Regions from separate parts of the Micromonospora soli genome, predicted to be linked through region 1. Evidence: riboswitches for the same ligand, from Rfam matches in the RefSeq annotation. Region 1 holds a riboswitch; each other region holds the start of a gene.
The links. Region 1 has a riboswitch for cyclic di-AMP ahead of Q2K19_RS28675 (LysM peptidoglycan-binding domain-containing protein). Riboswitches for the same ligand answer to the same signal wherever they lie in the genome.
Positions count from the first base shown of each region.

Region 2: it holds a riboswitch for cyclic di-AMP, as region 1 does, so the genes downstream of both, Q2K19_RS10785 (C40 family peptidase) here and Q2K19_RS28675 (LysM peptidoglycan-binding domain-containing protein) in region 1, are expected to answer to the same signal.
Region 3: it holds a riboswitch for cyclic di-AMP, as region 1 does, so the genes downstream of both, Q2K19_RS05225 (C40 family peptidase) here and Q2K19_RS28675 (LysM peptidoglycan-binding domain-containing protein) in region 1, are expected to answer to the same signal.

Region 1 is NZ_CP130427.1:6,064,835-6,069,391, forward strand. It holds gene Q2K19_RS28660 (YbaB/EbfC family nucleoid-associated protein) at 1-214, opposite strand, end outside; gene Q2K19_RS28665 (MmyB family transcriptional regulator) at 390-689, opposite strand; gene Q2K19_RS28670 (hypothetical protein) at 670-1,014, shown strand; gene Q2K19_RS28675 (LysM peptidoglycan-binding domain-containing protein) at 1,120-1,776, opposite strand; cyclic di-AMP (ydaO/yuaA leader) riboswitch at 1,781-1,948, opposite strand; gene Q2K19_RS28680 (glycoside hydrolase family 3 protein) at 2,135-3,958, opposite strand; gene Q2K19_RS28685 (LLM class flavin-dependent oxidoreductase) at 4,150-4,557, shown strand, end outside.
Region 2 is NZ_CP130427.1:2,253,824-2,258,380, reverse strand. It holds gene Q2K19_RS10795 (C40 family peptidase) at 1-248, shown strand, start outside; gene Q2K19_RS10790 (N-acetylmuramoyl-L-alanine amidase) at 315-2,342, opposite strand; cyclic di-AMP (ydaO/yuaA leader) riboswitch at 2,579-2,714, shown strand; gene Q2K19_RS10785 (C40 family peptidase) at 2,727-3,761, shown strand; gene dcd (dCTP deaminase) at 3,832-4,410, opposite strand; gene Q2K19_RS10775 (pyridoxamine 5'-phosphate oxidase family protein) at 4,489-4,557, shown strand, end outside.
Region 3 is NZ_CP130427.1:1,104,208-1,108,764, reverse strand. It holds gene Q2K19_RS05235 (choice-of-anchor J domain-containing protein) at 1-287, opposite strand, end outside; gene Q2K19_RS05230 (oxidoreductase) at 732-1,595, shown strand; gene Q2K19_RS05225 (C40 family peptidase) at 1,612-2,574, opposite strand; cyclic di-AMP (ydaO/yuaA leader) riboswitch at 2,739-2,886, opposite strand; gene Q2K19_RS05220 (FtsX-like permease family protein) at 3,115-4,557, opposite strand, start outside.

The DNA of each region.
Region 1 (4,557 bases):
ACGCCGGGTCGACGCTGACGGACTCGAGCCGGCCACCCTGGACGGCCACCACCCGGACCAGGCCGTCGGCCGCGGCGCCCTCGGCGCGGAGCAGCTCGCCCGGGTCGCCGTCGGCGTGCCCACCGTCCCGCGAGCGCATGAAGGACAGGGCCTGCTCGGTCTGGGTGAGCAGCTCGTCGAGGCTCGCGGCCGCGGAGAACGGGTCGATGGTCATAGCCGCGCTTTCTTCACGTCTTTCCGGAGCACCGTGACGATAGCAACCGCGCCCGACAGCGACGCGGTCCACACCGCTCAGAACGTCCGCCGGTACAGCGAGCAGCCCTGACACACCTCCGGCGGCGTGTCGGCAGCCAGCCGCCGGCGGAACGCGCGGTTGACCGGCGGTCTGTTCACGCCCGCTGGCGCACGCCGACGGCCTCCGCGCTGAGGTCCGCGTGGAGGAGGCGGAGCGCCGCCTCGGCCGGCGACCCGGCCGCCGCCGGGTAGGTCATCAGTCGGTGGCCGGCCTTCCCGGGCAGGTGCAACATCTCGAAGTCGAGGTCGAACTCCCCCACCACCGGATGCCGGAACCGGTTGGTGCCGGAGACGCAGGTCTGCACCGGATGCCGGGACCAGAGGGCGGCGAAGGCGACCGCGCCGCTGCTCCTGCTCGGCCCGGACCGGGGGTGGATGGTGCTGCTGCTCGTCACCACGTTCGTCGGTGGGGTGGCCAACCTGGTGGTGATCGTCGGCTTCATGGTGACCGCGACGTCCGGCCTGCCCGACGGCGAGCAGGGCCTGGCGACCGGCATAGCCACGCTGAGCCAGCAGGTGGGGATCACCGTCGGCATCCCGGTCATGTCCGCGGTGTTGGCCGCGGTCGTGCACGGCCTGGGCACCGAGGGCGCCGGGGCCGTACTGCGCGGGGTCACCACCGCCGTCGGGGTGAACGCCGCCGTCTGCCTGCTCGGCGCGGGGCTTGCCGCGCTCCTGCTCCCGCCGCCCCAGCCAGGCGGTCGGGCGGCCGTGGGCTGAGCGGCTGCGGCGTGGCGTCACGGGACGAGACGCGCGGAACGCCCGACCGGGAGACCGGTCGGGCGTTCCGCTCGGACCGCCGGGGAGGTCGGGTCCGGTGGTGCCTCAGTGCAGGCGCAGCCGCTGGCCCGGGAAGATCAGACCCGGGTTGCCGCCGACCACGCCCTTGTTGCGCTCGTACAGCGCGTGCCAGCCGCCGGCGACCTGGTGCGCGCCGGCGATCTCGGACAGGGTGTCACCGCGCTTGACCACGTAGCTGCCACCGCCGGTGCTCGGCGCGGTACGCCGCTGCTTGTGGGTGGCGTGGTCGCTGCGCGACGACCGGTCCTTCGTGGCCTTCCTGGTCGACTTCTTCTTCGACCCGCTGTCCGACTTGGCCGAGTAGTGCTTGGTCGAGCCGGCCTTCTTGCCGCAGACCGGCCAGGCGCCGATGCCCTGGCCGTCGAGGACCTTCTCGGCGATGGCGATCTGCTCGCTGCGGCTGGCGAGGTCGGCACGGCTGGCGTACTTCCCACCGCCGTAGCCGTTCCAGGTGCTCCGGGTGAACTGGAGACCGCCGTAGTAGCCGTTGCCGGTGTTGATGTGCCAGTTGCCGCCGGACTCGCACTGGGCGATCGCGTCCCAGTTCACGCTGGACGCGCTGGCCGGGGCGGTCGGACCGAGGAGGGCGGCGGCGCCGGTGGCCGCGCCGGCGACGAGCGCGCCGACGGCGACGCGACGCCGGGTGGTCCGCTGGGGACGGGCGATATGTGCACTTGCCATGTGGGATTCCTCCACGCCGACGAGGTGAGCTGTCGGGTTCGGGCCGAGGAGCCCGGCCGCCGGCCGGCGGCTTCACCCCGAGGTGTCGAGCACCGAGGAACGTGTGGGTCCCCCGCTTCCGCCTGAGGTCCAGGTCCCGCCGGCCGGTGGCGGAATTAGGCGTTACCGGCCTGCGGTGTCCGCGATCGCGAACGGAGACGACGTTAGGTCCGGTTTGGGACGGTCGCCCACTTCTTGTGAAGTTCTTCACCCGGCCGAGCGACGTCCGCCCACTCCGAGTTGCGGACCGGCCGAACATGCCCTACAAGCACACGCATCACCCACAGTGACCGTCCAAGCCGGTCCCGCAGCCGTCCCTTCAGTACGTCAGGCCGTAGCCCTGCGCGTAGAGCGGGACCTGGCCGTCGCCGGCGTTGATGGGCTGCTGGCTGACCGAGTTCATCCAGGTCATCGGCAGTTTGCCGGTGGGCGCGTACCCGCCGAAGAGGACGTCCGCGACGCCGGCGCCCTCGGTGCCGGGCAGCCACGAGGCGAGCAGCCCGTCCCACTTGGGCAGCTCCGCCGCGATGTCCAGCGGCCGCCCGGAGACCAGCACCACGATCACCGGCACGCCGGCATTACGCAGCGTCGTGATTGTCCGAAGGTCCTCCCGGTCCAGGCTCATGCTGCCGGTGCGGTCGCCCTGGCCCTCGGCGTACGGCGTCTCGCCGACCACCGCGATGGCGGCCCGGTAGCTGCTGTTGATGCCGGTGCCGCGCTGGTTGTAGGTGACCGTCGTGGTCGGACCGACGGCGGCGCGGATGCCCTGGAGGATGGTGGTGCCCGGGGTGATGTTGCCGGAGGAGCCCTGCCAGGAGATGGTCCAACCGCCACTCTGGTTGCCGATGTTGTCGGCGTTCCTGCCGGCCACGAAGATCTTGTTGTTGTCCCGGGCGAGCGGCAGGATGCCGGCGGAGTTCTTCAGCAGCACCTGGGACTCGCGGACGGCCTGCCGGGCCAGCGCCCGGTGGGTGGCGCTGCCGACCGTCGAGGTCCAACTCCGGTCGGTGTACGGCCGCTCGAAGAGGCCCAGCTCGAACTTCTTGGTGAGGATGCGCCGGTTGGCGTCGTCGATCCGGCTCATCGGCACGTGCCCGTTCTGCACCTCGGCCCGGAGCGTGCTGATGAAGGTCTTCCAGGCGGTGGGCACCATGACCATGTCGATGCCGGCGTTGATCGCCGTGCTCACCTCGGCGGCGGTGAAGCCCGCGGCGCCGTCGATCTGGTCGATGCCGTTCCAGTCCGAGACCACGAAGCCGGAGAAGCCCAGTTCTCCCTTGAGGACGGTGGTGATCAGGTACTGGTGGCCGTGCAGCTTCACGCCGTTCCAGCTGCTGTAGGAGATCATCACCGCGCCGACGCCACGCTGGACGGCCGCCTGGAACGGGGGCAGGTGGATGGCCCGTAGGTCGGCCTCGCTCAGCTGGGTGTTCCCCTGGTCCACCCCGCCGGTGGTGCCGCCGTCGCCGAGGTAGTGCTTGGCGGTGGCGAGCACCGAGGTGGGACCGCCGAGGGTGGCGCCCTGCAGGCCGGTGACCAGGGTGGACATGCTCGACGGCAGGTCCGGGGTCTCGCCGAACGACTCGTAGGTGCGGCCCCAGCGGTCGTTGCGGGCGACGCAGAGGCAGGGCGCGAAGTCCCAGTCCACCCCGGTGCCGGTGATCTCCTCGGCGACGGCCTGGCCGATCTGCTGCACCAGGGCGGGGTCGCGGGTGGCGCCGAGCCCGATGTTGTGCGGGAAGATCGTCGCACCGACGACGTTGTTGTGGCCGTGCACGGCGTCCACGCCGTAGATCATCGGAATGCCGAGCGGAGTGGCGAGGGCGCCCCGCTGGAAGCCGTCGTACATGTCGGCCCAGGCGGTGGCGGTGTTCGGCGAGGGCGCGGAGCCGCCACCGGAGAGGACCGAGCCGAGCCGGTAGGTGGTCAGGTCGGTGGCGGTGACCGAGCCGCGCTCGGCCTGGGTCATCTGGCCGATCTTCTCGTCCAGGCTCATCCGGGCGAGCAGGTCGGCCACGCGGGTCGCGACGGGCAGCGTCGGGTCCTGGTACGGCAGGCCGGCGGCGGCGGCCGGCGGCGGTGCGGCCACGGCGGTGACCGCGACGAGGAGGAGGGATAGGCCGAGGGGGCGGTGACGGGTCACGGGTCGCTCCTTCCGGAGGAACGTGCGGCCGATCACCAGCAGCCTATGCGGTTCTCACATTCACCGACACCACTGCAATCCCCACATTGTGAACAGTCCTTGCGGTCGGGGAGCGGGGGCGCGCCGGCCCGGCGCGGACTACGGTGGCGAGGTCCGGCGCGGTCGCCGGGCCGGTGCGCAGGCGGAGGACCATGACTGACTACGGACACGACCTGACCTTCGGCGGGTTCATCACGCCCGTCGCCGGCCAGGTCGAGCAGGTGGTGGCGCTGGCGAAGCGCTGCGAGCAGGCCAACCTGGACCTGCTCACCTTCCAGGACCACCCGTACCAGCCGGGCTTCCTGGACACCTGGACGCTGATGTCGTACCTGGCCGCGGCGACCAGCCGCATCCGGCTGGCCGGCAACGTGCTGAACCTGCCGCTGCGCCAACCGGTGGTGCTCGCCCGTAGCGTGGCCAGCCTGGACCTGCTCAGCGGCGGCCGGGTGGAGCTGGGCCTGGGGGCCGGCGCGTTCTGGGAGGCGATCGAGGCGGTCGGCGGACGGCGGCTCAGCGCCGGGCAGGCGGTGGACGCCCTCGACGAGGCGATCCGGGTCATC
Region 2 (4,557 bases), 3.3 Mb from region 1:
CCCAGTACGCCTACAAGGCGGCGGGCATCTACCTCACCCACTTCACGGGCGCGCAGTGGAACGAGGGCCGGGCGGTCTCCCGCGCCGACGCCCGACCAGGTGATCTGGTCTTCTTCTACAGCGACCTGCACCATGTCGGGCTCTACCTCGGCAACGGGCTGATGGTGCACGCGCCCCGGACCGGCAAACCGGTCCAGGTCGCGAAGGTGGCCTACATGCCGGTCGCCGGCTACCGCCGGGTCACCTGACCCGCCCAGAGCAGCACGAAGGCCCCCGGTCCGCGCGGACCGGGGGCCTTCGTCGTCCCGACGGGACTACTCCGGAGAGCCGACCGACGCCGGCTGGATCTGCACGTCGTCCAGATTCACGAACATCACGCGGTGGCCGAACTGGATCTGCACGTACCGGTTCTCGCCCCGGATCACGGTCCAGTCACCCGGCGAGGAGCCGTCGAAGGTGACGGCGCGGTAGTACTCGCCCGGCAGGACCCCGCCGACCGCGTACCGCTGGCCCGCGGCGAAGGTGTACTGGAGCGGGGAGATGGTCTGGTACGGCACCCCGGCCGGGTAGGCCGCCCGCTCGGGGTAGGCCCGCCCGTACACCGGGATGGTGGTCTTCCCGGGCTTGGGCGTCACCACAGAGCCCTGCGCCCACTTCGCGGTGGGCGCGGCGGCCGGGTTGTAGAACCAGGCCTTCTGGCCGAGGTACCAGATCGCCGTCCAGTCGCCCTGCACGTCCGCCAGGGCGTACGTCTGACCGGCCGAGGCGCGGGCGCCGTGGTCGGAGATGTACATGGTGTCCGGCGTGCCGTTCGGGCGCAGGCCGCGGTCGTTGACCAGCGGCGCGAGCTCGCTCGGCGCGGTGTGCAGGATGACCGAGGAAGAGCCGCGGAGCGGGCACGGCGCGGCCGGCGGCGTCGGCTTCGGCACGCCCGGCGGCTGCTGGTTGCAGCCGATGAAGGCGGGCTGGTTGGTGGCGTAGTCCGGGTCGATGGTGACCAGGCCGCTGTGCGGCGTGCCGGTGCCCTGGAACGGCGCCTTCATCAGGTCGAAGTAGTGCGACCAGTCCCAGTAGGGGCCCGGGTCCCAGTGCATGCCGGCCACGGTGCCCGCGGTGGTGCCGGGCACGTTGTCGTGGCCGAGGATGTGCTGCCGGTCCAGCGGGACCTGGAACCGCAGCGCCAGGTGGCGGACCAGCTTGGCCGAGGTGCGGTACATCGCCTCGGTGTACCAGGTGCCGTGGCCGGCGAAGCCCTCGTGCTCGATGCCGATGGACTTGGCGTTGACGTACCAGTTGCCGGCGTGCCAGCCCACGTCCTTGGCCTTGATGTGCTGGGCGATGTAGCCGTCCGCCGAGCGCAGCGTGTAGTGCCAGCCCAGGTAGGTCTTGTCCTTGACCAGGTTCACGCTGGGACCGAAGTAGCCCTCGGTGTCGTGGATGACGATGTACTCGATCTTCTGCTGGGCGGGCCGGGCGCCCAGGTCGTGGTTGCCGTAGTCGCCGGCGCCCGGGCCGTACTTCTCGTACGGCGCGGGGATCCACTCGCAGGCGACGCGGACCGGGCACTCCAGCCCGTCCGGCCGCTCGGCGCGGCGCAGCCCCAGCTTGTGCAGCCCGGACTCGTCCGGCGTCACCGCCGCGGCGGCGAGGGTCACCCGCTGCCCGTCGTCGGTGGTCCGGCTGGCGCCCTGGCCGATCTGGTCGTACACCTCGTCGGCGAAGGCCGCCGCGGCGTCCTCGGTGTCCGCGCCGGAGTAGCGGGCCACCGCGCCGTACCAGGCCGCCGGGTCGCTGCCGGCACCGACCGGCCCGCCCAGTGCCTTCTGGTACGACGCGAGCAGCGCCGCCCCGCCGCGGATGTTGGCGGTGGCGTCGCTGCGCAGCGTCTCCACCGACAGGCCGGTGAGCGCGGCGGCGGCGTCGACGGTCTGCAGGGACGCCTGGGGCAGCACGTCCCCGGACGGCGCGGCGGCGATGGCCGGGTCGACGGTGAGCGGTCGTGCGTCGTCGCCCCGCGGGTCCTCGTTCTCGTCCACGTGCGCGCTGGACGGGGTCGAGGCCACCTGCTCGGCGTCGGTCAGGTGCATCGGGCCGTAGCCGCCGCTGGTGCTGGGCTGGCCCGCGTGGGTGTCCCAGCGGGACTCCAGGTAGGAGACGCCGAGCAGGACGTTCTGCGGCACGCCGTACTCGCCGGCCGCCGCGGCGTACTGCTGCTGGCGGTCGACGGTGGGGGCGGTGATGGGTTCGGCGGCCACCGGGCCGGTGGCCGCGAGGGCAGCGGTCGCCGCGACGGCGGCGGCCAGCAGTATCCGTCTGCCCGACGGCGGGGGTGAGAGGTGCATCAAACCTCCAGACAGGGATGGGGGTCACTGCGACCCTCACCCTCACTCCGCACCCGCCCTGTGGTCAATAGCTTTCCGGATAGTGATGTGGGTTGAAAAAAATCTTCGACCGGGCTGGAGTGGCCGCGAATTCCCGTACGGAGTGTCACGGCGTCTCGGGTTGCTAATTGATAACGGCCATCTCTACTCTGGTCAATCGTCGACCGGCAGCTTCACGACCCAGCCCGGGTGGTGACGGTCCGACACCGCCGAGTCGCCTCCGGGCGAGCCGGGGACCCAGGTATCTGGGGTGAATCCGCAGCCACTGCGGTAGGGCGGCTCCCTTCCCGCCCGAACCCGTCAGCTAACCCGGTAGGCGGTCGGGAAGAAGGAGTACGGAGCCCGGTGGCACACCATGCCCCGCGGCCACCGTCGATCCGGTCGGTCGACCGGGTGACGGCTGCGCCGCGTTCACGCTGGTCCCGCTGCACCACCGCCCTCGCCGCCCTGGTCGGCACCGCCGTCATCCTGACCGGCGGCGCCACGGCGGCCCACGCCGAACCGTCGGTCGCCGAGATCGAAGCCCAGATCGACCGGGACTGGAACAAGCTCGAACCGATCATCGAGCAGGTCAACGCCACCCGCGGGGACCTCGCCGTCAAGCGCAAGCAGGCCGCGGCGCTGGCCAAGCAGATCGCCCCGCTGCAGGCCCAGGTGGACGCCGCGCTCGGCCGGGTCGGCGGGCTCGCCGCCGACGCCTACAAGGGGGACAACCTCTCCACCGTCAACGCGCTGCTGGGCAGCCGGTCGCCGGGCGAGGTGGTCGACAGCCTGGAACTGCTCGACCGCTTCGCCCACCGCCAGCAGCAGCAGGTGCAGGCCGTCGCCGACCTGCGCGACCAGCTGGCCGCGAAGAAGAAGCCGCTGGACCTGATGATCGCCAAGCTGGCCCGCACCGAGGCCCAGCTCGCGGCGCAGAAGAAGCAGATCGACGCCGAGATCGCCCGGCTCCAGAAGCTGCGGCTCAAGGTCTACGGCAACGGCGGCGGCGGCCCGCTGCGTCCCGCCCCCTGCCCCGCCGGCTACCCGGGCGGCCCCGCCGGGGTCGCGGTCAAGTTCGCCTGCGCCCAGATCGGCAAGATCTACGTCTGGGGTGCCGCCGGCCCGGACCACTACGACTGCTCCGGCCTCACCATGGCGGCCTGGGCCAAGGCCGGGGTCTCCCTGCCGCACAACGCCGCCCAGCAGCACGACGTCACCCGGCGGGTGAGCCGCAGCGAGCTGCGCGCCGGTGACCTGGTCTTCTACTACAGCGACCTGCACCACGTGGCGATGTACGTCGGTGGCGGCTGGGTGGTGCACGCCTCCCAGTCCGGCAAACCGATCACGATGAAACGCGTCGACGACGGCCAGATCAACAGCTACGGCCGCCCGGGCTGAGCGGCAAGCAGGGGCCCCTTCTTAACGCGTGAGGTAGAGGAAGGGGCCCCGCTTAACGCGCTGGCGCTGCTCAGCGGGTGGGCCAGACCCGCCAGTTCTGCCAGGAGCGGCTCGGGGTGGGGCCGCGCTGGCCCTGGTAGCGCGAGCCGTAGATCTCGGAGCCGTACGGGTGTTCGGCCGGCGAGGAGAGCCGGAAGATGCAGAGCTGCCCGATCTTCATGCCCGGCCAGAGGGTGATCGGCAGGTTCGCCACGTTGGAGAGCTCCAGCGTGACGTGTCCGGAGAAGCCGGGGTCGATGAAGCCCGCCGTCGAGTGGGTGAGCAGCCCGAGCCGGCCCAGGCTGGACTTGCCCTCCAGCCGGCCGGCGAGCTGGTCGCCGAGCGAGATCACCTCAAGCGTCGAAGCGAGCACGAACTCGCCCGGGTGCAGGACGAACGGCTCGCCCTCCGGCACCTCCACCATCGAGGTCAGGTCGTCCTGCTGGACCGCCGGGTCGATGTGCGTGTAGAGGTGGTTGTTGAAGACCCGGAAGAGCCGGTCCAGGCGTACGTCGATGCTGGACGGTTGCACCAGCGTGGGCTCGAAGGGCTCCAGAGCGAGCGTGCCTGCCTTGATCTCGGTGACCAGGTCCCGGTCGGAGAGCAGCATCGGAACACCATAGCGACCAGAACGGGTGACCTGCGTGTCGGACTACATCTTCGTACACCTGTTCGATAGAATGTCCACATGGCTTCCTGGTCCGAATTCGCCGCCGACGAGCCCCGACTCGCCGACGAGATCCGCCTTCTCCTGCAG
Region 3 (4,557 bases), 2.1 Mb from region 1:
TGGAAGTCGTCCAGCCCGAGCCACTGCCGGACGGTGCCGACCGGCGGAGTCGCCGCCGCCGCGGCCCTCGCCCGCGCCTGCGCGCGCGGCTGGTATCGGGCCGGCGTCTTGACCTGCTTGCCGTCCAGCGTGAAGTCCTTGCGCGTGAGCTCGCGGACGTCGCTGGGCCGATCCTTGTTCGCGGCCGGCTGGGTGGGGGCGGCCGCCGCGGCTGACGCGGGTAGGACGCCCAGGAACGGTAGGACGAGTGCGATGGCTGCTGCTGCGGCGATGCGGCTGCGTGCCATTAGCCCCCCTCGGGTGTGGTGAAGCCGGTTGACGGGGTCTGGGCCGCCATTCACCGGCACGACATTTACGTTCGTATCGGCAATGGTTGCCTTTGGCAATGGGCCTACCGCATGCTTTCCGGCCGACCATCGCGGCGACCGGATTCCTCAGGCCACGGTCCACAAAGAGGTTAGTTCCGGCGTCACCCGTCCGGTGAGCCGATACCGCCAGATGCGGTTTCGGGGCACCGCGCGGCCGGGCTCCGTCGATAGCTTCCGGTCATCCGGTCCGCAGGCGTACCACCGGGAAATCGAGCCGGACGAGGTGGAGTTGGTGGTGTTCGACGACCGCTGGCCGCGGCCGGGGGAGATGCTGGTGAGGTCATCAGCGGCCGATGCGGCCAGGGTTTGGTGGCCGCGTCGGCGGGAAGCTCGCGGATTTGCGATACGAGGAGAGGAATTCCCATGACTTCGACCCCACGTCTCGGCGGAACTTTCAGCCTGGGGGATTTCCCGGTCGCCCGGATGGGCTACGGCGCGATGCAGCTGGCCGGCCCGCACGTCTTCGGTCCACCGGCCGACCGCCCCGCTGCCGTCGCCGTGCTGCGCGAGGCCGTCGACCTGGGGATCAACCACATCGACACGGCCGACTTCTACGGCCCGTACGTCACCAACGAGATCATCAAGGAGGCGCTGCACCCCTATCCCGACGATCTTCACATCGTGACCAAGGTCGGGGCGCTGCGGGACGCCGAGGGCAACTGGCCGCAGGCCCTCGCTCCGGAGCAGCTACGCCAGGCCGTGCACGACAACCTGAATCGGCTCGGACTCGACGTGCTCGACGTGGTCAACCTGCGCGTCGGCGGGTTCGACCGCCCCACCCCCGGCTCCATCGCCGAGCCGTTCACGGTCCTCGCGGAGCTGCAGCAGCAGGGGCTGATCAAGCATCTCGGGCTCAGCACCGTCAACGCCGAGCAGGTTGCCGAGGCGCAGTCGATCGCGCCGGTCGTGTGCGTGCAGAACTTCTACAACATCGCCAACCGGGACGACGACGACCTCATCGACTCCCTCGCCACCCTGGGCATCGCCTACGTGCCCTACTTCCCGCTCGGCGGCTTCTCCCCGCTGCAGTCCGAGGAGCTGAACGCGGTCGCCGCCCGCTTCGCCGCCACCCCGCTGGCGGTCGCGCTGGCGTGGCTGCTGCATCGCTCCCCGAACATCCTGCTCATCCCCGGCACCTCGTCCGTCGCGCACCTGCGCGAGAACGTCGCCGCCGCCGCGCTGGCCCTTCCCGACGACGCGCTGACCGAACTGAACAACATCGACTGAGAGCCACCACCCCCGGTCAGCCGGGGCGGCGAGCACCGCTGTACGGCATGTTGGCCAGCTGGGCCATGCGGACCACGTCGCCGGTGTGCGGGGCGTGGACGATCAGGCCGCTGCCGACGTAGATGCCCATGTGATGGTGGTCGGAGTAGAAGAAGACGAGGTCACCCGTACGAAGGTTGGCTTTGCTCACCGCCACGCCCGAGGTCCACTGGTCACCGGTGTAATGCGCCAGCTGCACCCCGGCGGCGGCCCACGCGTACTGGGTCAGGCCGGAGCAGTCGAACGAGTCCGGGCCGTTGGCCGCCCACACGTACGGTTTGCCGATCTGCTTGCACGCCGTCTTCGCCGCGACGCCGCCGCTGCCGGTGATGGGGACGGCGGGACACTTCCCGCCGATGAACAGCGGACTGGTCCCCGTTATGGGGGAGGTGCTGCTCGACGTGGCGGCCGACTGCGCGGCGGCTGCGGCTCTGGCCGCCGCGGCCTCCGCGGCCGCCTTGGCCGCGTCCGCTGCGGCGATCTGCTTGCGGAGCGCGTCCAGCCGCTTGATCTCGGCGTCGATGGTCTTCTTGCGGGCCGCCAGTTGGGCCTGCTGGCGCTGCTGGATCGCGATCAGCGCGTCGACCTTCTCCTTGTCGGCGTCGTAGCCCGCCTGCTGGGTGGACAACTGGGTGATCTGTCGTTGCTCCGAATCTGCCACCTGATTCACGAGCGCGAGCTGATCTCCCAACGCGGTCGGCGGCGAACTGCGAGACAGCAGGGCGTTCATTGTGGAAAGTGACCGCGCCTGCTTGTAGTACCCCGACACAATCTCCTGGACCCGGGTCCGGCTGGTCTCCACCGACTTGCCCAGTGGCTCGATCTGTCGGCTGAGTTCGGCCGATCTCCGCTCGTTCGCGGTCAGTTCCGTCCGGACCTTGTTGTACTGCTCGATGACCGGTTCGAGCTTTTCGAACGCCGTTTCGATCTGCTGCTGCACGTCCGCGGCCGACGGGGCGGCGTGGGCGGGCGCGGCCGGCCCGACGGCCACCATGGCGGCCGCCGCGACGGCGAGGATTCGGGTGAACAGACGCGGTCCGGCGGGCCGGGTGCGCACGGGTGGCAACGGGTGCGGCTCCTTCCACTCGAGGCTGGCGAGCACTGCGCGCCCGCCTCGACCGCCTACCGGGTTAGCTGACGGGTTCGGGCGTGGAAGGCGCCCTACCGCGGATGCGGATTCACCCCGAAACTGCGGTGGTTCCCCGGCTCGCCGCGACGCCGGTGACGTCGGGTGATTCGGCGGTGGCCGTCCCGGGGCACTCCAGGTGGAGACCGACATCCGGAACGGACGCTGACCAACATTAGTGAGGACGGCCCGAGGAAATCAACGAGCCGTTGATGTCAATTCCCTGCGCGGTCATGCGGGCACAATGGGTGCCGGAAATGCTGTTCACCTAAGACTCCGCTAATCGAATTCTTAACCCTTCCTAATATCGACCGCGTTGTCTTTCAGAAATCAGCGGCATGTGAATCCGGGCGACTAGTCCAGCCGACGGCGGCCCAACGACTGCGGTTCCCGCCCGGCGAGCAGCCAACCGGCGGCTGCGGCGAGCACCGGTAGCCCGACAGTCGTCGCGGCCAGGTGCGCGACCGGTAGGTCGGTGAGCGCGTCGAGGTCGCGGTGCAGGACGCTGACCAACCCGAGGTACGCGCCAACGACGCCGAGGATGGCGCCGAGCAGCGCGAGCGCTCCGGCGGTCGTGGCGGTGAGCGTGCGCCGTACCCGCCTGGGGGCGCCCGTCGCGGTCAGCGTGCGCAGGTCGCCGGCCGCCTCGCCGCGGATGAGGCCGACGGTCATGGCCAGGATGCCGAGGGCGAGCAGCGCGCCGGCGGCGACGGCCCCGGTCCGCAGCGATGTGAGCGAGGCCCGCTCGTGGCGGGACTCGACGGTCAGGCCGGCGCTCGCCGCGAGGTTCTGTACGGCGGTCAGCTCCCGCTGGGTGAGCGGGTGATCCGCCTCGACGAGCCAGCCGACCCGCGCGGGCTCCCAGCCGTGGTGGGCCATCATGCTCGCGGTGACCAGCGAATTCGGCATCGAGGAGTGCCCGGTGTCCGGGAGGGCCTGGGTCTTCGGGTAGACGCGGCGTTCGGGGATGTTCACCAGTTCGAGCGCACCGGTGCGGACAGTGAGCACCTCGGTGTCGGCCGCGATCGCGGCGGCGTCGAGCCGGTAGCGCCGCAGCAGCTCCGGAGTGGCCACGTAGAGGGGGTACGACGACATCTGCTGGCCGTCGGCAACCGGCGTGCCGATCTCGACGGCCGGATGGCCGGGCTGGCCTCCGGGCTGGCCCGGCTCGGTATCCGCCGCGACCACCGCCCGGTCGAGCGGGGTCACGGTCAACGTGCCGAGGCTGCGGGCGATCGCGTCGGTCTGGGCCTGCAGGCTGGCCAGCTGCTCCGGGGTCCGTACCGGGATCACCGGGCTGGGTCGGCCGATGCGGACCAGGAGCTGGCCCTCGGCCAGATTGCCTAGCCCGGCCGAGCGCTTGGCCTGGTAATCGGCGGCGGCGGAACCGGCGACGACCGCCACCGAGATCCCCAGGGCCAGACTGATCGCGGCGAGCGCCGCGCCGGCCCGGGCCTGATAGCGGACCAGGTCGGTCAACGCCAGCCGGACGGCCACCGGCATCCCGCCGCGCGCCGCGGCCAGCAACCGGATCGCCGTCGGTCCGACGAAGAGCACCCCGACGGCCGTGGCGACGGTGCCCGTGGAGATCAGCACCGGGTTCTTCCCGCCGGACAGGACGAGGCAGGTGACGCCGGCGGCGAGCAGGACCACGGCGGCCACCGCGGTGCGCCGGGCCGGCCGGGGCCGCGGCGGCCGCGCCGACAGCGCGCTCATGATCGGGGTACGCGTGATGGCCCGCGCCGGCCACCACGCGGCGGCGGTGGCGGTCGCCACGGCCAGCACCATTCCCGCGCC